2 linked regions of the Stratiformator vulcanicus genome follow. The protein of the gene in region 2 binds, or shares a complex with, the protein of the main gene of each other region. Links are inferred from orthologs where the notes say so. Each region holds a gene or a part of one and is shown on either strand. Other genes may lie near its edges. The genes, in order: Pan189_RS08140 and Pan189_RS06920.

Region 1 (10,267 bases), 300 kb from region 2 along the record:
AGCCGCAACCTCTCGGCCGAGACGCTCGCGGCATCGTTGGATCTGTCTATGGTCGCGGTGCCTCGATCGGCGGTGCGTGAGGCGGTTCCGACCCGGTTGTCGGTGGCGGGGCCGGTGCGATCGGCAGCGGGACGACACACACTGCTCCCGTGATAAAATACGCATGCGCAGGCGGAAGACCGACGAGTTGCCGGAGGTCATCGAGCCCGTCGCCGAGCCGGTTCCCGGCATTACGATTCACCGACTTGACCGCCCCCGAAACCGCGCGTGGGGCGAACAGGCAAAGCAGTGGGGTTGCAAACAGAAACAGAACCGACGCCGCGACCGATGCCACCCTCGTCCTGAAGCGCCGTACGCCGCGGGGACAGTTTCCGGCGACGACCGAGCGGTCATGCCGAACCCGCATCCGCACACACATCCGGCCCTCGTGTTCGGCCACCAGCGATTCGGCTTCGCTCCCCGACATTCCCTCGAGGTTATAAACCTTCTTCTCGCACCAGTCGCAGAAGCGAACGCGGTCGTCACCCTCCATGTTCCGCCAATTCATCCGGCAGGGCGAGGCAATCTTCAACGTGTCCAGAAATTGATCCGAGTCACGGGCACTCATCCGCTGGCTCCACCATCCAAGTCAAGGTCGTCAGACCTGTAGACGGTGCGCAGCGAACCGAAGTTCCGCGAAAACGCAAAACGCTCCGCAAATTAAAGACGCTTCATGCTTCTGCCCATCAGCACGAAGCCCATGATCGCGATGGTCGTCAGCAAGATCGCATAATGGAGCGGGGTCATCTGCTCCCAGAGCTGGATCACGAACCGCACGTAGAACCAGAACCAATCAACTGCCGTGTACCAAATATCGAGGACTGCTGACCACATGCCGATGTCGTCCGGTTGGAGTTCGTTCGTCGAACGATAGCACCTGCCGGGCCGGTCGGTGTGGCCGAGTCCGAAATCACAGGACGAATCAGCTCGGCAAACTCGCGCTCAACCGTCGCGTCCGTCACAACCGGAACGGATCGAGCGTGAAATAAATCGCGCAGTCCTCAACAAGCCGCGCACCCTCAACAAGCCGCGCACGAAGTAAGCGGATATTGCCGTTTCTGGGCTCGCCCTTTTATCCGCTTACTTCGTGCGCGGCTTGTGCGAGACGAGGCTTAAGCAATCACGGCGAGATTGTTTCGGTGAACTACCTCTGCGTAGGAGGCCGAGCCGAGCCGCTCCGCCAGTGCGTCGCTCCGGCAACCGGCGATCTGCTTGACCTCCGTCGCCTGGTAATTTGAGAGTCCGCGGGCGAACTCCCGTCCGGTCCGGTCGCGAATGCTGATCAATTCGCCCGAATCGAAAGAGCCGCCGACCGAGACGACTCCGATCGGCAGAAGCGACTTTCCCTTTTGCGTCACGGCGCCGACCGCTCCATCGTCTACGACAATCCAACCGTTCGGTTTGACGGTGTAACCGATCCACCGTTTCCACGCCGGCAGGATCGACTTCTGCGCAAGAAATAACGACCCGACGATGTCACCGCGCCGGATGCGATCAAGGATTTCGGGATCTTCGCCATTGGCGAGGATGACGTTCTCGCCGACCGCCGTCACCGAGCGGATCGATGCGAGTTTCGATTGCATCCCGCCGGTGCCGCGGCTGCTGCGCTCTGCCCGCGCGAGCCCGAGCAGGTCGTCGTCAATTTGCTCGACGAGCCGGATGGGCTTGGCGTCGGGCGATTTCGGGTCGCCATCGAAGAGGCCGTCGACCACCGAAAGAATGACGAGCAGAGGATTCGGAAGCAGGCTCGTGACCATCGCGGCCAGATGGTCGTTGTCGCCGAATTTGATTTCTTCAACGCTGACGGTGTCGTTCTCGTTGATAATCGGGACGACGCCGTATTCGAACAACGTGTAAATCGTGTTTCGCACGTTGAGATAGCGGCGACGGCGTTTGAAATCGTTCGCCGTCAGCAACAGTTGTGCGGCATGGATTCCGTGGGGACGCAGCGCCTGATCGTACAACTGAATCAGTTTCGCCTGTCCCGTCGCCGCGGCCGCTTGCAGGTGCGGCAAATCCTTTGGACGTTCAGTGAGTCCGAGCAGTCCCAGCCCGGCCCCGACAGCCCCGCTGGAGACAATCACGACTCGCCGACCCGATTTGCGAATTTCGGCGATCTGAGCTCCCAGTCGATCGATCCGCGTCTCATCAAGCGTATCGTCAGCCCGAGAAAGAGCGTTGGTGCCGATCTTGACGACAATCGTTTCGGCGGTCTCGTAGACCTCTTTTCGCAGCAGATCGTGCATCGTCGAATAAAGTGTCGAGGTAGGTTGGGGAGCTTCGAACGCGGATTTTGCGGTGAATCGACCCGACCGACCGGGTTGCCAAAAGGTTCCCTGTATCCGAAACAACAAGCCGGTATGATAGCGCTGCAAGGGAGCTGTTCATAGCAGGATGCTGAGCCGATCATCCAGGGGCGCTACGCCAATGGCGGACTTGTTTCACGAGTGCGGGATAGCCGCGGTCTATCACCTTCCCAGTGACACGCCGAGCCCGCTCGCCCCGCCGCAGGGGCCCGATCAGATCTCGCGTCTGATTCCGCGGCTGTTGCTCGACATGCAAAACCGCGGCCAGCTCGCCGCCGGGATGACGACCTACAACGAGAGTCGGTCCCAGTTGCTGAAGACCTTCAAAGAGGTCGGCGGTGTCACCGAGGTGTTCCACCTCAATCAGCAGCAGCTCTACCAGCGGATCATGGAGCAGAATCGCGGACCGGCCGCGATCGGCCATGTCCGCTACGCGACTTGCGGCAAAGACGATCGCAATTACGCGCAACCGTTCGAGCGACATCATATCGAGCGGGCAAAGTGGTTTTCGTTCGGCTTCAACGGACAGTTGGCCAACTACCGCGAATTGCGCGACGAAATTCTCGCCCAGCCTGATTTCCATCTCTCCCGCGATACCGACACCGAAATCTTGATGCACCTGATTTCGCGGGAGCGATCGGGCGACAATCGTCCGCCGATCTCCGAACTGCTGCGTCGCCTGCGGGCGAAGCTCGACGGCGCTTATAACATCGTCTATCTGAGCGCGGCCGGGGAAATGTTCGCCGCCCGCGACCCGCTGGGCATCCGCCCGCTGTGCTATGCGATCGAAGGCCCGCTGTTTGCCGCCGCGAGTGAGAGCGTCGCGCTGGCGAACCTCGGTTTCTCGGAGAAGAACATCCGCAGCCTCGCGCCGGGCCACGCGATCATCATCGAGAACGGTCGACTGTCGATTGAACGGTTCGCCGAGGCCTCTCGGACCGCGCACTGCTTCTTCGAGTGGATCTACTTCGCGAACGTCGCCAGCGTTCTGGACGATCGTTCGGTCTACCTAGTTCGCAGCCGGCTCGGCGAAGAACTGGCCGCCCAGGAACGTTTGGTGCCGGATGAAGACACAATCGTTGTTCCTGTGCCCGATACGGCGAAAGCCGCGGCCGACGCAATGGCCTATCAGCTCAACGTGCCGTGCCTCGAAGGCTTGTTCCGCAACCGATACGTCGGCCGGACCTTCATTGAAGGCGGAAACCGCGCTGACAAAGCGAAGATGAAATACACTCCGGTTCCCGAAGTCCTCGAAGGCAAACGTGTCATTCTGGTGGAAGACACGATTGTGCGATCGACGACAATGCAGACGTTGGTCAAACAACTTCGCGAACGGGGCGGGGCCAAAGAGGTGCATGTTCGCGTGGCCTGCCCGCCGATCGTCGCGCCCTGCTACTACGGAATCGACATGTCGACGGTCGACGAGCTATTCGCCCCGAAGTTCATGAACGGGCAAATGCGTTTGACCGACGAAATGGAACAGGAAATGGCCGTTGTGCTCGAGGCGGACAGCCTCCGCTATCTGCCGGTCGAAGCGATCAGCCGCTCGCTGTCGATGCAGGCGGGGGCACTGTGCCAGGCGTGCGTCGACTCCGAGTACCCGACGGCTCACGGTCAGCGGCTCTATCAACTGACCGGCGTTTCTTCCGACGGCAACGGAGTCGATACCAGCCGGGTCTTCGACCGCCCGGAGCTGGCGGCGCGATCCTGACTGCCCCCCACGGCTCAAGGCACAGTCTCTTAACAATGTTGCACGAACATACAATCGAGATTCGTGTTCGCTATGCCGAAACCGACGCGATGGGTTTCGTGCATCAGTCGCACTACCTGACCTATTTCGAGCAGGGCCGGACGGAAATGCTGCGGGCCTCCGGCGGAACCTACCGCGCGATCGAAGAGTCCGGCCTTCTATTGGTACTGGTTAAAGCGGAGATTAATTATAAGAAACCGGCTCATTACGATGACCTGCTCACGCTGACGACCCGGATCGCCGACGTTTCTCCCGCCAAACTGATTCATAGTTACGAAATCAAGCGGGGCGATCAATTGTTGAATGCGGCGAAAACGACACTCGCCTGCATCGACCGCAACGGCAAGGTTCATCAGATGAGCCGGCTATTTCCGCACTTATTTGAGGGGTCCTGACGAGATTATTTTCTTGCCCGGCGATCTCGAACAGCCCGTTAACTTCGCTTAAGTCGCCAACGTCGGTTCGGTCTCTAATGTTCCGTCTTGATCCCGATCGCCAAAACTCTGTTCCTCGGCCGATCGATTCGAGTTTAAAACTTCGTCGCCAAGAATGGCTTCGCCGAACAGGCGATTCATTAAGTTCTTCGCCGCCGTTGCATCGGCCGGGCGTTGCTCGGCGTACTCCGATAAGACGTCCGGGTCGATAAATACGACGGCGGCATCGTCAATCTTAAGTCGCTCCGCTACTCGTGCGATTAATAGCTGATCCTCGTGGCTCAGTTTGTGCGCGGTTGCAAGTTCGCCGGCGAGTTCCGCGATCGGAGAACCAGTCGGTCGAATCCGCTTGCGGAATTTGTCCCACAGAAACAAGCCCCCCCAGAACGCCGCGATGCCGAGAATCGAAAAGATCAGCATCCGTTGCACGCCGGGAGACATCGGGCGTTCCATATAGCGCCCGGCTTCCGCGAGACGATTCACATCGGCGAGCAGCCCGATCTCGGCCGAGAAGTCGAAGAGGATGTCGGCGAATAGCATTTGATTCATTCCAATTTCAGGCGGGCTGCTGCGCGCCGAGCATTTTCAGCACTTGCTCCGCCGTTCCGCGAACGCGGTCGCTCGGGTCGTCGAGCATGTCCGTAATGTCTTCGATGGCTAGCGCGTCGCCGAGCATTCCGAGCAACTCGACCGCGGTACGACGGACGACACTTTCTTCATCGTCCAGGAGCGTCGCAATTGAGTCGCGGACCTCTTCCAGCAAGCCGAGCTTTGCGGCTGCGAAGGCCGAGCGGATGCGATCACGCCGGATCGGGCCGCAGATAATACGATTTAAATTCTCGACAAGGTCCGGATCGATCTTGCGAAGTAATTCACCGGCCCGTTTGCACGCGTCCTCATTCATCTTCTCGAAGACGGTCAGGAAGTAATCGAGGGTGAAGCCGCCGAGTTCCTCGCGGGCCGCATCCCGGACCGCTTCGGACGGGTCGTCGAGTCGATCGATGAGAAGCTTGAAGGCGTCCGACACCCGTCGGGTTCGTAATTCACTGACCGCCCAAGCCGCAACGTCTCGATCGGGCGACTCGAGGCTGCCGACCAATATTTCGCGCGCCTCATCGGGGGTCATCCGGCTGAGCTGATTCGACGTACTCCGCCGCGCAGAGGCGCTTCCATTGCGGACGAGCCAATTCGTCAGCAGCCCACGTTCGCGGTCCGGCAAGCCGGTCGACTCGGCGTAGCGGATAATTTTGCCCTGCAATTCATCCGGCAGCGATGCGAGCAACGATCGGTCTTCGATCAACCAGTCGACCTGTTCGAGCTGCGCTAAATTCGACTCTTCACGCTGGCTCAATTGATCGGGCAGCCACGCGAGGGAATGGGCAACGAACTCCGGATCGGTCCGCGTCTTCAGCGCTTCAATGACTTTGGCGGGCGGATATTTTTGCGTCAAATAATCGAGGACGAGCTGCATCACTCCGGGGTGCGTACTCGATTGCACCAGCTGGCCGGCGATTTCGCGGTTCTGCGCCGCCGTGCGACCGAACAATTGCGCAATGGTTTCGTCGCTCGGCTTGCCCAGCGCGAGCAGCAATTCAATGACCGGCTCAGGATTGCGAATGCGTTCCGCGTGACAAGCCTGACCGAGTACGTTGACGGTATCGAGCCGTGACTGTCCGACCGAGGCGTCCGGCATCGTGTCGGCCGGATCATTCAACCGGTCATGAATTCCATTGACCAGAGAAGTCAGGGCTTCGATTGCATCGTCCCGCACCGGTCCGTCATCGACGGAACTAAGTTTGCCGACAATCTCCGGAATGAACTGCGGCTTATCGGTCTCGCGTGCAATCGATAAGCCGTTGCGGCATAGATTGTCGTCCCCGTACCGGATGCATTGCGTCAAAGCGCGGTTAACCAGTTCAGGCGAGCCTTTGAGTTGCGACCGTTGATACTCGCTCAAGTTCTCGAGTCGGCGAATCAGCTCGATCGCCCCACGAACGCTATTACGCTCGATCAAGATGTCGGTCACATGATCGCGAACGGAGGCTCGCGACGAATCGAGCGTCGGAACCAGCGCATCTTCAACGCGAGGAGCGTTCGAACGCTTCAGTGCTTCGATCGTGATCTCAAGCGGCGAAGACATGGACGCTTTCGCGGGCAGGAAAAGACACTCAATCAGATTTAACAACGTTCGCTAATGAATCGCTTTAAGCCGCGATTCGTGGGCCGCAGTCGATTCAGCAGTACAATTGGCCGGTTCGAAATGCCAATAGGCGATGCTTGATGCGCAGGTGTGAAAGCGTTCCGCCTTCGTAATTTCGGAAGACTCCGGCAAGCGGCTCCAAAATTGCCGGAGCAACCGATACGACTCCGCGGAATGCGACCCGGCGCGCGAAATCCACTGATTCAGCGGCACAAAAGTTTAAGTCGAAATTCGCATCGAACGGCCGGGTTAAGCCAAATGCGCTTTAATCGAACGCCGATGAGTGCGCGACGATCCGATTTCACGGTCGCCGGTCGCCTGAGGAATCGGCATAACCGTTCGAGTCCACCCAAGCGTCACAATCAGATCGCTGAGCCCTCCGCGCCCGAAGGAATAGTGGTTTGATGGCAAAGACGTGTCCGCCGTCAAACGTCGCTATAATCGATCCCGAACTCTGACAGCACCATTTTCGCCACATCGGTATCGGAAACACCCGACGAGCGGTCCGCAATTAGCCCGGCCGACGAAGCGATCAGAACGCCACGTCGAGAATCATCATCGGCCGGATACCCATGCGAGCCTTTCACCAACGTCGCGTCGAGCGGCGTCTGCTTGCTCGGCATATCGATAAACATCTCCACCGGGTCGTAACCGGGCTTGCGATGAATATCGACCGTGCGCGCAAACGCGGGGGCTTTGGCATCGTCGGTCCACCAGTAATAGGCGAACCAGGAATCCGATCGGGAAACGAGCACGATCTCACCCGCCCGCGGATGATCGAGTCCGACCGCCGCCCGCTCGGATCCGACAAGCACGCGCTCGGCGATGCCCGCATCGCGAATCGACTGCGCAATCCGCTCGACATCTTCCGCATTCTTCACGAATACATGGGCGAACTGGTGATCGACGAGTGCCCAAGCGTCGCTGCGGGCCGGGTTGAGGTGTTCCGCGCCATCTTGATCGTCGATCGACAGCAGCCCCAATTCCCGCAGCAATCGATTCGGGAACTGCACGTCGCTGACCGGCGTGATGACATACTCACTCGCGGCCAACCATGTCACATCTCCCGGAAGCGTTTCATTAAGACCTTCACTGAGCTTGGCGATTTCGCGATCCAGTTCCACCAGTGCCGCGGCAGCTTGATCAGAATCGGGCCCGTACTTCTGTGCGGCGTAATCCAGATGCGGTAGATAAATCCAAAAGAAACGAGGCTCATATTTCCTCGCCGCGTGAATCGCCGAGTCGACGATCCATGCGGATGATTTAATGCTCGAAAGCGGTCCCCAAAAATTCATCAGCGGGAAATGACCGATCGAATCGCGGAGTTCTCCGTAATACTCCTCCGGTTTCGTATAGCACCACAGCGACTCGCTGCCGTCGGGATTATGAATCGGTGCCGGCGTGCAGACGTAATCAGCCGAGGTTCCCTTCGACAACATCGGGAACCACACGGCGGAAGTCAGCGACGAATCGTGACCGCGGAGCCGATCCCAAAGCCGAGGCGACTCGATCACCTCGTCCCACGCGGTCCACATTTCGACTTCGCCACGGTCCCGCCAGAAAAATCCGTTCGCGATCACGCCGTGCTCGGAGGGGGGTGTTCCAGTCGAGAGTGAGATCTGCACCGGGCAGGTCACGCAGGGGAACGTCGGGGATAGCGGAACCGTGCCCCCACGCTCTGCCATCGACTTCAGCGACGGCATCTTGGCGATGTCTTCCGACCGCAGGCCGGGAATGGAAAGTAAAACGACAGACTTCATCGGGCGCGACCTTTTCTATATTCGCGATGCTTTAATCAAAGATCAGGCGATCGGCCGGAAAGACCGGCCCTTCGACACAACTGCGACGGTAATCCCATTCGCCGTCATCCGTGCGAACTTTCGCCACGCAACTAAAGCAGGCACCGAACCCGCACGCCATCGGCGACTCCAGAGACAAATAGCATTCAACGTTCCGCGACACACATTGCTCCGCGACCGCCTCCATCATCGGTTCGGGACCACAGCAATAAACCAGATCAGGCGGGTCATCGCTGTCGAGTACTGAAGCCGATAGCTCCGTGACAAATCCATGATGTCCTGCCGATCCGTCATCGGTCGAAAGTCGCACCTCAAGCCCCGGCGCGTTGAAGTCATCTAAACCGGCGAGATAATTTTTCGATCGGGCCCCATAGCACAGAGTCATCCGCTCGGGGCGAGAGGCGACCTCACGCGCGGGCGAGCCGTAAGCGTTTACTCTTGCCGCTTCACGCGAAACCGCAACGAACGGCGTCTGACCAATTCCGCCGGCCACCATCATCAAGTGGCGACATTGCGGCACCTCGAATCCGTTCCCGAGCGGCCCCCAAACCTCAACCTGCTGACCGGCAGTCCAATCGGGCATCAAACCGGTGAGCTTGCCGATCGTCACGTAACCAAAATCGAGCCCCACGGGCCGACGGTCTTCGAAGTAAGTATCATAGAGCGCAAAAGGTCGACCGAGCAGTGGATCGCTCCCACTCGTGGGCCGGATCATAATGAACTGCCCCGGCGTAATTCGGGACGCAATTTCCGGGCACGACAGCCGCAGCCGATAAGTGCGCTCTGCCAGACACTCCTGCTCAACGACCGTCGCGATTTCTGTGAGCGCGGCGGGATGAAGTCCCGAACCGGTCGTGCCTGCCGTCGGCATAGTCGATCCTTCCTGTCAATCAGCGTTACCCGCGGTTTTCGGTCGATTTTTTAACGCCGCTTCGTTTGACGCTCGGCCGGCGGCTTCGCTTGACCCGCTTCTTCGGCTGGCAGCCTCGCGCGAATTCTTTGAGTTGTTTCAACTCTTCACCCCGAAGCGGGCGGTAATGGCCGACCGGAAGTCGCGCGAGTTTGAGCGGCCCGAAGGCGATCCGCTGCAACGACATCACTTTATGGCCGGACCGCGCGAACAGCCGACGAATTTCACGATTTTGCCCCTGTGTGAGCTCGACCTCGATAAATGCGCTCTTGCCGTGCGTCTTCAATTTCCGGGCGTACGACACTTGAAACACGCCATCAGAAAACCGCAGACCTTCCCGCAATGACTTGAGCGTCTCGGCGTCGGGAACCCCGGCGACCTGGACCCGATACTTCCTGACGACTTCATATCGGGGATGCGAGAGCCGCTCGGCCAGTTCGCCATCGTTCGTGACGAGCAGCAATCCTTCACTCGACTCATCGAGACGTCCGACCGTAAAGAGCCGAGCATTCGGGTCGTCAATCAGATCGATCGCGCGACGACGCCCGCTCGGATCGCTATTCGTGCACAGGAAGCCCGTCGGTTTATTCAGCAGATAGTATTTCTTCCGCTGAAGTTTGAGCCGTTCGCCGTCGACGCGAACATCCTGCCGGTCGGCATCGACCTTCGTCCCCAACTCTGTGACCGTCTCGCCGTCGACCGTCACACGTCCCTCGGAAATCAACTCTTCGCACGCGCGGCGCGAACCGTGCCCGGCCTCAGCGAGAACCTTCTGCAGTCGGCTCTCCGCCTCCGGCACGAACCTAGCTTTCGGAGCTTTAGTTTGGTC
Region 2 (10,350 bases):
GTGCCGACGACCTTGCCGGTGGCCTCGACGACGTGCGCCTTGGGCAGCACAAGTGTTTCGCCGTAGATGTGATTGAACCGCGCGGCGAGGTCGCGTGTGATCTCGATGTGCTGTACCTGATCGGCCCCGACGGGCACGGTGTCGGAGTCGTACAGCAGAATGTCAGCCGCCTGCAAAATGGGATAGGTGTAGAGGCCCGCATCGGCGGGGAGGCCGCGGTCCTTCTTCTCTTTGAACGAGTGGCCCTTGTCGAGCAGGTGCATCTGCGTGATCGTCAGCAGAGCCCAGTATAACTCCGTGATCTCCGGCACGTCCGACTGCCGAAACAGCACCGCCTGATTCGGATCGAGACCCAGCGATAAAAGATCAATCGCCGCGTCGCGACTGAACCCGGCGAGGGTTTCCGGTTCGCCGCGGATGGTGGTCATCGCGTGCAGGTCGGCGATGAAATAGAAGGCCTGCTCGGCGGTCTGCAGTTCAATGTACTGCTTGATCGCGCCGAAGTAGTTGCCCCAGTGAAAACGGCCGGTGGGCTGGATGCCGGAGAGGACTTTCATGTTGAGTCGATGCCGATCGTCTTCGTCTGTCGGGCGGAGCTTAAGAGTTCAAATGCGGCGACCGCGCAGCGGATTCTGGTCGAGCCAATGGTAAATCAGTTCTTCAACGTCCCGGAACGTCGGCTCGTCTTCGTCAACGGATAGCTTTCTCGCAAGCTTTACCCATTGTTTCCGAAACGCTTCATACCGCGAAATTATCCGACGGGCGCTGGGAAGTCGACGTTGGCTGAAAGTGTTCAGCCAATTCCGGATCTGTGTGACCGCCCGGTTCGGATCGTCGTCATGTGCTCGGATGTCCTGACCCGAAATATCCGATAGAAATTGCTGGAAACGATACCTCTCCGTATCGAGTATCAGGCAATTCTTGCTATCTTGGGGAGGTGCCCCGAACCACTTCGCGCCGAGAAACATTCCGAGTTCGAGCGGCATATTGAAGCGAGGAAATCCAGAAATCGCATCCATTTGAACGCGCGAAATATCGTGGATCGCGAACTGCGAAGTCCCGATCAGGTCTCTAATTTTATGGACCCGGATCTGGCTGCTGTCTTCGTCTTCGAGAGCACAGCGGGGGCGAAAGCCGCAGTCGTAGATTGCGAAGAGAATTGCATCAAAGATCGGACGATAGTCAGCATCAAAAGGACAGTTCACGAAGATGTTCGTCTCATATTGGCCGCTCACTTCTTCGCAATCCGACGTTTAGCTTGTCTGCTGTTGCCTGCCTCCGATCGACTCTCCGAAATAACCTGACGGACCGCTTCACGAGCTTGGGCGCGCGTGAAGCTCTTCGGCCGTCCGAGCGGCTTGAGTAGGATCCGATATTCTTTCGATTTCGTTGGCATAAGTTGTCCCACCCTTGATGAAATTAATTGAGAGACATGCCTTCATTCTACCCGCGCGGCGTCCCGGCTTGAACCGCGGTCTTGGCCGGGCCGAGGGTTCCGACGAATTGTGTGACGTCGTCGCAATCGGCCTCTACAACGATCGCCTCAAGTTGCGCCGTCAGATCGGAAGACAGCCCCGGCTTGTAGAAGTTCGCGGTTCCGACCTGCACGGCGGTAGCCCCGGCGACGAGGAACTCCATCACGTCGTCGATCGACTGAATGCCCCCGATACCGATGATCGGGACATCAACGGCCTGAGCCACCTGCCACACGATCCGCAAAGCCAGCGGTTTGATCGCTGGTCCGGACAGGCCGCCGATGCCGTTGCCGAGGATCGGTTGCCGGCGGCGCCAGTCGATCGCCATGCCCTGAAAGGTGTTGATTAGCGAAACCGCATCGGCCCCCGCTTCGGCCGCTGCCTGAGCGATAACGGGGACGCTCGTGACGTTTGGCGTCAGTTTGGCAATCACCGGGAACGGACAGGCATCGACGACGCCGCGAACGACAGCCGCGGCCTTGTCCGGATCGGTCCCGTAGTCGACACCGCCACTGACGTTCGGGCAGGAAATGTTGAGTTCGAGGGCCGCGATCCCATCGAACTCGGCCAATCGCGATGCCATCGCCACGAACTCGGCTTCGTTCTTTCCGGCGATGTTGACGATCAGAGCCGTCGGCAATCCGGTCAGATACTCAAGATGCTTTTGGATGAAAGCGTCGAGCCCGTCGTTGTCGAGGCCGATCGAGTTCAACAGGCCCGACGGTGTCTCAACGGTCCGCGGCGGCGGATTGCCCGCGCGTGGAAGCGGGGTGACAGTCTTAGGAATCACGCCGCCGATCTTGGAGAAGTCGACGAACTCAGCCATTTCCCGCGCGTAGCCGAATGTTCCCGATGCGACCAGGATCGGATTCGACAGCGTAAGCCGATTCAAACGGACGGAAAGTCGGCTCATAACGCGCGAGATCGGGCAGGGCTGGCGACCGTCGGCAGGAAGTGCAATTTCAGCTTCGGCCGAAATCTCAACTCCGGCGGAAATCTCAGCGCCGAAGGAAGTTAAGACAAATGGACCCGATTGGACTCGAACCAACGACCTCATGCATGTCAAGCATGCGCTCTAACCAACTGAGCTACGGGTCCGTAGCGGCTGCCGTGGTGTGGCAGGGTCGTGAAAGCTACGTCTGACTTGGGCAGGCGTCAAGCGAAAAGCCCGATGTTGATCGGTATGACGCCGCAACGGCTCGACAGGTTCGCCGGATGCTCTGAGCGGACCACGCAGCGACAGCGCGGGCGTTGTTTGACTCACCCGCTGTGCTGATCAGAGAGCCGGGTGAGATTGCCGTCGGAATCGAATTGAAACGATCGCACCGGGCCCGAAGGTTCCGATTGCGGATTGGCAGCGATGTCGGGCAGACAGGATTCACTGACCTCGACCGATTCGAGATGAAGCGTGTCGAGGATCCGAACAACGCGCGCCTCCTGCGGCGGCGTCGGGCCGATCGTTCGCAAGGCAGTTTCAATGCATTCACGATCGGTCGGGAACGAAACCGGGATGTGAGCACCGCTGACGTGACCGCTGGTGACGCAGTTGATTCCGGTGATTTCGCGATCAATCGCGGCGACGGTTCGGTCGTTGGTAAAGTCTGCATAGCCGATGCCGCAGCCGTTCCCTTTTGATTTCACGGTCACGCTGCGAACAAAGATGCGCTTGCAGCGCACCGATTCGCGATCGGACGGGAAGTGCCGCAGAAATTTTCGCCCGACGACGTTCATGTCCATACCCGTTCCGCTGATCTCCTTGCCGAACTGGTCAATAATCAGCAGGTCAACCTCGTTGACCGGGAGACGGGGCATCCATTTGCGGGCCATTTGCAGCAACTCCGGCTCACGAGATGCGAAGCTCTCCGGCCGGACCGCTTCGACGTGCGCGGTTTCTTCGCGGGCGTTCTCCACAACAGCGAGCCCGCACAAGACCGGGCATTTCTCCAACAAAAGCGGTACGATCTTCGACGCGATCGGTTCAAAACTTTCGCCACGGCAGTGGCGGTGATAGATCTCGGCCCCGCTGCGTTTGCCGAGGCCGATCATCAGCATTTTGTGCAATCCGCTCTCGATCGGCCCGGCGAAGTCGGTGTGCGGTTTGACCCTGTTGAATACGATGACGTGGTCCGCTTCGAACGCCGGTTTTGCGAAGTGGATTTCGATCCCTTCGTCCGTCCGGCCGAGAATAACGGTCTCCATCGTCGAACAAATTTCGACTCCCAGCGATTCTTCGGTCAGGTCGAATCCCGCGAGCAGAGCACGTTGCCCCTCTGAATTACCACCGCCGTGGCTGCCCATCGCTGGGACGATGAAGGGTTTGGCCCCGGCTGCCTGAAAGAACTCGATCTGTGCGCGGACGAGGGCCTTGAGATTGGCGATGCCGCGACTGCCGACCGTGATTGCTACCGATTCACCGGGGCGAACGCTCTTGGCAACCTCGGCTTTGTTTAAAGTGTCGTGAGTAGCCGCGGTGACGTCCTCGACAGATTGTGCGTCGAATATCTGTCTGACGGGTAACATCTGCGGGAGGATCGGCATCGGTGACGTGAACCTTTTGCGTTACAACGGCTTCAGTCGAGTCGACGGCCCGAAACGCGGCTACAGGAGTCCGGCAATAGTCCCTCGACCTCGAATCCTCGATCATTCGGTACAGACATGAGCGACGCAATCGAATCGACAGTCCCGAACCGGCCGGATAAAAGACTGCGCGTGTCGCCGACCGTCTCGATCGACCGCGCCGAGTTCACGGTCACGTATGTCCGCAGTTCCGGTCCCGGCGGTCAGAACGTCAACAAGGTCGCCACGAAAGCCTGCCTGCGCTGGAGCCCGCTGGAGTCGCCGAGCCTACCGGAGCGCGTGCGGACTCGGTTTCGTGCCCTATTCGGCTCGCGGCTGACGAATGACGGTGAAATCATTCTCATGAGCCAGCGGTATCGCGATCGAACGAAGAACCGCGATGACTGCATCGAACGATTGCGGAAGATGCTGTTGGAGGCGGCCACGCAACCGAAAAAACGCCGACCGACGCGTCCCTCGAAGGGGTCAAAGCAACGTCGGCTGGATGCGAAGAAACGGCGTTCGGAAACCAAACGGCTGCGGGGCCGGCCGGACCAGTGATCCGGACCCGTTGCCAGGGTCTTCGAAGTGGCCTTCCCGCCGATCGAATCGCTGGTTGGCGATCCGCGTTTGGATCGAAATCTTACTCGCGGAATAGATGCGATCATTCTTGCAGCGTCGAGTTTGGGAACCGCTGAATAGAGTCCCTTGCTCCCGCTGCGGGCTGGTGATTGTTTCGCGAATTGCCGTCTTCACCAATTTTTTCGGAAGTGCTACGGTCCCGCGAATCATTTTGGCGAATCGCGTTCGCTCGGAGACTGCGACATGCATCGGCGACTCATGGCGGCTCAAGTCGGTATCGGCTGTTCTTTCTTCTGCGTATTCGGCTTGAGCCAGATCGCGCTGGGCCAACTCGCTGAGAAGGGGGTCGACCCGGGAACCGCGTTTCTCCAAGTCGCGGCATCGCCGACGGTTGAGCAAGTCGAAGGTCATTTTTTGCGGGTGAGGATGCGAACGTCTCGACCTGTCGAAGCACAACGACCTGAAGATAGCTCCGGCCGAACGGAGCAATTGCCGACAAGATATTTGCAGACTCAACGTAATTTTCAGACACAACGTGCCCAACGCCCCAACGCGTGGGTGCGGGCTGCCGTCCGTGTTGCCGGTTCGAAGAAAGACGGCCCCGAGTTCTTCGAGGCTCCGCTGAGGCGATCGGCCGATGCCGCGGACGACTTGTTTGATGACTCCCCCGTTCCCGAGCCGCTGCCGGTTCCAGAGAACGCGTCGCCGGTGCCTGAGTCGGCCTATATCCGTGACTTGATCGATCTCGCGTTGCCTCACGCGGGTCACGATGAGCGGGAAATTTGGGAGGAACAACTCGAAGATCTGGCCCCGAACGCGGCGATGGACCTGTTGGAAATCCGTCGTCGACTCGGTTCGCCGACCAAGAGTTTTGGCCCGCTGCTTCCGCAGACGGAGCCGTCGACGGCTCAGTTGTTTGAGGTGTCACTGCCATCGCATTCTGACGAGGTGGCGTGGGTGTCGGATTCAATCAGGCATTTGAAGGCCGCTGAACGGCAAATACTGAGCAATATCGCGAACGCGTCGACTCCCGGTTACACGCGGCGTGAAGCCGTGCTCGGCCCTGCCGACCCGATGCGAAATTCCGCCGGCGGAATGACCGAACAGACGACGCAAGGGGTTGAACAATTCGGGCTGCGGTTCGATCTCTCGGACGGCTCGCTACGAAAAACCGGCCGCGTGTTCGACCTGGCCGTCGAAGGGGCGGGTTTTCTCGTTGTGGCCAATGGAAAGCAGATGGCCGTCACGAAGAGTGCCTCATTTGTCCGCGATAATGAAGGGCGACTCGTCCTGGACGGAAATTTCAGAGAGTGGGAACTGCAACATCCGATCGTCGTCCCGGCGGCCAGTTTCGACCTGCGGATTGGGCAAGACGGTTCCGTGATGTGCCGACTACCCGATTCCCGACAACCGACGGCACTCGGGCGGATCACTATCGTCCGATTCGTAGATCCGTCTCACTTGGAGCCACTCGGTCCACTCCTTTGGGAACCGACCGTGGCGTCGGGCGATCCGGTACCCGCATCGGACGACGACGCCGACTTCGGCACGATTCGCTCGGGCTTCCTCACCGAATCGAATGTCGATCTCGACGCCGAAGTCGAGGCGCTCGATCAAATCCGTCGACAGATCGAGTTGCTGGAGCGGTCCGAGCCGCGTTCGTCACTTGTCGACCGCGCCCCCGCTCCGCCGAGCCGGTCGGCCATGTCAGATCCGACAGATTCTCAGTTTCCGATCCGTTGATCCGACGGCATAATGCCGATTGTCAGAGCCCCGCCTCGGCCTCCGCGGCGGATTTCTCTTTGGCTGACGACGAATCCGAAGAATAATTCTCGGAGCGGAATCGTCCTGCCAGTGTACGGGACAATCGAAATCAACGGTCGATTTTTGATTGAACAGCGTGATTCGATCGCAGCAAGTCCGATTGATCTCGGTAAGTTACATTCCGAGATCGCGCACGAGTTGCAGGCGTACATCACCGGCATTGTGCATGACCCGGATATCGCCGGGGAACTGGTACAGGACGCTTTTGCCCGATTGGTCGAGCGTCCTGCGCCATCAGATTTGCGGTCGGCCAAAGCGTGGGCATATCGCGTTGCCCACAACGTGGCGATCGATTGGTGCCGGAGTAAACGCAGAGAACGGAAGCATGTCGGGCAAGCATGGTGGCTGCGTCCTCGGGAGACTGAGGATGAAGGCATCGATTGCCTTTTAAAGGCTGAGCAGAAAGTCAGGATTCGGCAGGCGATCGATCGTCTGCCCGCGGAGCAGAGATTTGTCGTCGAACGACGCATTTTTCAAGGAAGAAAGTTTGCCGTCATCGCAGAGGAACTTGGCGTTCCCCTCGGAACCGTTCTGACGCGGATGCGTTTGGCGATGGTCAAGTTGTCGCGGTCCTTATCCGACGAGAAGAACCCATGAGCACGGATCAATCAGAATTCCCAAATCATTTCGACGATGTCGATTGGCGTGCCACACAATATGTGCTCGGCGAACTGGGTGCCGAAGAGTCCAAGTCGTTGGAAGACCAGTTGGGTCATGACCAAGAGCTACGCGAAGCGGTTGCCCGGGCCACTCAACTGACGCTGGCGATCGCTGCGGTCCGACCGATGACGGCGGAACTCGTCGCCCGCCGATCCGTGCGGTCGAAGCGAAGTCTTCAGATCGCCGTTGTCGGCACGGTCGCTGCTCTGGCATTAGTGATGGCGGTCGCGGTGACTCCACCCGGTGAGAAAACCGTGAATCGCGAGCAGAAAACCGAAGCTTTGCTCGCTCTGTGGGCCGAATCGCGGGTGGACGATCACGTTGCCCAGCCGGACGCCCCGCAGTGGGAACGACCAATCCACATCGGCCCGCTGACAGATAATTCTGGCGACGACTCACTCGAGTCGGATGTCGCCCCGCCCAACTGGATGCTTGCCGCCGTCTCATTCGATGAAATGGAAGTTGGCGCTGCGGAATCGGGAGATGATGCAGCTCCCTCCGTGTTCAACCCCGGGCCGACTTCGGTGATCGAATCAACCGATGAGCCGGAGCAGTTTTTGCCGCCGCAGACGGGGACCTTCTAACGTGAAAGCAACTCTCGCGAACGGAATTATCGTTCTGAGCGTGATCGCTTTAGCGAGCGATTCAGCCACGGCCCAAAAACCGTTGGTGGAGCCGAATGATGGTACCGCCCCGAAAATTGAACGGGCGGCCGAGCAGGCCTCGACGACATTTCTCAAGCAGCATCATCCCGAACTGGCCCGCCTGCTGGTCGCTTTGGAATCGCGTGATCGATCCGCCTATCAGAGCGCGATCAGCGATGTGGATAAAGCTCGTCGTCGCCTTGAGCGCTTGGAAGACCGGCAGCCTGAGTATTGGCAGAACCAATTAGAGAAGTGGAAAATCGATTCGCGAATTCGCTTGCTTCTGGCCCGGCTGACCATGATCACCGGCGACGTGTCCGTCTCACCGACGGAGCGTGAAGAACTGGCAAGGTTGCTCAAGCAGCGTCGCGAGAACCGATTGCAAACGCTCGAATATCAAGAGAAACAGACGGTCGAGCGATTGAGAAGGCTCGAGCAGCAAGTCGAGAACGCCGCCAACGAAGTCGGCGACACCGCCGGCCTTGAGCGTGAGGTCGATTCGGTTCTCCGCAGCGTGGCGAAAAAACGCTCGAATTCCGGTAGCAAAGAAAAATCCAAGAAGAAATCGAAGGCCGGACGCGTCGTAGATGCGAGTCCGAAGACCGGGCCCGCCGGCGACTGAGTCGCCAACGGGCGAAGCAGCGGATTCGACCGGTTCACTCCTGGCCATCAGGAGTCCTATCTCTCAAGTTTCGCTATTTGCTCATGTGCGGAGTGGTCTGATGCGTGCTGCGCCTTCGTTGATCTTCGGCTTCGCCGCCTGTGCTTTTTTCCTTATCGGGGAGTCGGCAGCACGATCTGCCGAAATCGACTCGAAAAAAGTCCTTGCCCCGGTCAGCGAGCGATTTGCCGAACCAGCGCTCGACGAATCGCCCGACTTCCAGCGGCATGTTGTGCCATTACTCGGACGGGTCGGCTGCAACGGGCGAGCCTGCCACGGGTCATTCAAAGGGCAGGGCGGCTTTCAACTGTCACTATTCGGTTACGATTTCGAGTCGGACCACGAACAGATGACCGGCGAAGACTATTCCCGGATCGATCGCGAATCGCCTCGCGAGAGCATGGTGCTTCAAAAGCCCACTTTGCAAATGGACCACGATGGTGGCGAGGTGATCACTGCGAATTCTTGGCAGTACAATCTATTAAGTCGCTGGATTGAGCAGGGGGCGAAGGAACTTAAAGGCGAGGCCGAACTGACCCGGCTCGAAGTGACCCCCGACGAAATCGTTTCATCTAAGACTGGCGAAGAGATCGAACTTCGCGTCGTCGCAGTCTGGTCAGATGGTTCCACGGAAGACGTTACCCCGCTGTGCCGCTTCCAGACAAATGACCCGACTGTCGCCGCGATCGACGAGCACGGCTCGATCACTATCGGCGAATCTGGCGACACGCATGTGGTCGTGTTTTACGACAGCGCCGTTCGGCCGATTCCGGTCATCAAACCTTTCAATGCAAACTACGGATCGACGTATCCGACGGTGCAGACAAAGTCGGAAGTCGATCAACTCGTCGTCCAAAAATTAAGAAAACTCGGAATCGTACCATCGGAACTTGCCGGCGACGCAGACTTCCTGCGGCGCGTGCAACTCGACCTGACAGGGACGCTACCGGCCGCGTGGGAGGTTGAAGCGTTTCTCAGTGATGATTCGCCGAACAAGCGGTCCGAGAAGATCGAAGAATTAATGCAGACGCCCGCCTACGCCGCCTGGTGGGCGACAAAGCTGTGCGATATGACCGGCAATAATCCCGCGTCATTGAACAACGAAGTCGGACGCGATCGGGCCTCCGAAGACTGGTTTCGCTGGATCGAGAAACGGGTCGCCGAGAATCGTCCCTATGACGAATTGGTCGAAGGGATCGTCCTCGCCGTTAGCCGCGAAGACGACGAGAGCTACGCCGACTACTGTGAAGCGATGAGCGATATCTATCGCGTTGATGCCAAAGCCGATTTCGCCGATCGTTCGACGATGCCGCACTATTGGGCACGTCGGACTTTCACAAAACCGGAAGATCGCGCCATCGGTTTCGCCTACGCGTTTCTTGGGGTTCGCATCCAATGCGCCCAGTGTCACAAGCATCCGTTCGATCAATGGACGCAGACCGACTTTAAGAACTTCGAGGCGTTCTTCACCGGTGTGACATACAATGTCGACCCAAAATCAAAGAAGGAGTATCAGCAGATGCTCCAGGCGATTTCCGGTGACGAAAAAGGGAATGCGGCTCGCCAAAAGATCGGAAGCCTGTTGCTTCAAGGAGAAGTGGTGCCGCTGCGTGAGGTGTATGCCGAGACGCCGGCGCCCGCCCTTAAGAATAAGAAGCAGAACCAACGACGTCGAAATCGCACGCGGGTTGCTGAATCGGGCCGCGTGCTCGGCGGAGAGGAAATTAATTTTTCAGAAGCCGGGGGCGATATTCGGAAGCCATTGATGGACTGGCTTCGTTCCAAAGACAACAAGTATTTTGCAAGAGCCTTCGTAAATCGCGTGTGGGCGAATTACTTCAACCGCGGGATTGTCGAGCCGCCCGATGATTTGAGCTTGGCAAACGCACCGGTTAACGGACCGCTACTTGACTATCTGGCCGACGGCTTCATTGAGCGAGGTTATGAT

Evidence for each region.
Region 1: the proteins of Pan189_RS06920 (region 2) and Pan189_RS08140 are in contact, whole or in part, in a crystal structure (PDB 5UE9), measured with the Lactococcus lactis proteins. The link is inferred for Stratiformator vulcanicus from one-to-one orthologs. Residues at the interface, in WP_025017116.1 of Lactococcus lactis: Gly25, Phe27, Phe29, Glu32, Tyr33, Lys35, Tyr36, Lys48, Phe56, Thr60, Pro61, Arg62, Val63, Ala64, Glu65, Thr66, Ala67, Ser68, Gly69, Met70, Ile74, Gln77, Pro223, Glu251, Phe274, Ala275, Pro277, Phe278; in WP_023189152.1 of Lactococcus lactis: Leu4, Gln5, Ala47, Ser48, Met49, Leu50, Leu51, Arg52, Arg53, Met95, Leu98, Arg223, Met224, Ala225, Cys226, Ile228, Gly229, Ala230, Cys231, Tyr232, Ala233, Val235, Glu236, His237, Asn243, His244, Ala245, Lys247, Glu250.

What each region holds. Positions count from the first base shown.
Region 1 is NZ_CP036268.1:2,091,746-2,102,012, reverse strand. What follows is about bases 7,461-10,267. They hold Pan189_RS08140 (dihydroorotate dehydrogenase electron transfer subunit), read right to left. Parts: upstream 9,400-10,267; coding sequence 8,521-9,399; downstream 7,461-8,520. Other genes in these bases: Pan189_RS08135 (pseudouridine synthase), read right to left, coding at 9,425-10,237; Pan189_RS08145 (alkaline phosphatase family protein), read right to left, coding at 7,461-8,489. Also shown: Pan189_RS08175 (hypothetical protein), read right to left, coding at 47-607; Pan189_RS21305 (hypothetical protein), read right to left, coding at 700-873; proB (glutamate 5-kinase), read right to left, coding at 1,152-2,285; Pan189_RS08165 (amidophosphoribosyltransferase), read left to right, coding at 2,467-4,056; Pan189_RS08160 (acyl-CoA thioesterase), read left to right, coding at 4,092-4,490; Pan189_RS08155 (hypothetical protein), read right to left, coding at 4,539-5,078; Pan189_RS08150 (HEAT repeat domain-containing protein), read right to left, coding at 5,086-6,669; more of Pan189_RS08145, read right to left, coding at 7,155-7,460.
Region 2 is NZ_CP036268.1:1,791,945-1,802,294, forward strand. Bases 417-3,306 are described here. They hold Pan189_RS06920 (dihydroorotate dehydrogenase), read right to left. Parts: upstream 2,389-3,306; coding sequence 1,444-2,388; downstream 417-1,443. Other genes in these bases: trpS (tryptophan--tRNA ligase), read right to left, coding at 417-557; Pan189_RS06915 (hypothetical protein), read right to left, coding at 606-1,205; Pan189_RS06930 (nickel pincer cofactor-dependent isomerase, group 22), read right to left, coding at 2,736-3,306. Outside these bases: more of trpS, read right to left, coding at 1-416; more of Pan189_RS06930, read right to left, coding at 3,307-3,995; alternative ribosome rescue aminoacyl-tRNA hydrolase ArfB, read left to right, coding at 4,131-4,592; Pan189_RS06940 (flagellar hook basal-body protein), read left to right, coding at 4,857-6,356; Pan189_RS06945 (RNA polymerase sigma factor), read left to right, coding at 6,468-7,034; Pan189_RS06950 (hypothetical protein), read left to right, coding at 7,031-7,681; Pan189_RS06955 (hypothetical protein), read left to right, coding at 7,683-8,363; Pan189_RS06960 (DUF1549 and DUF1553 domain-containing protein), read left to right, coding at 8,464-10,350.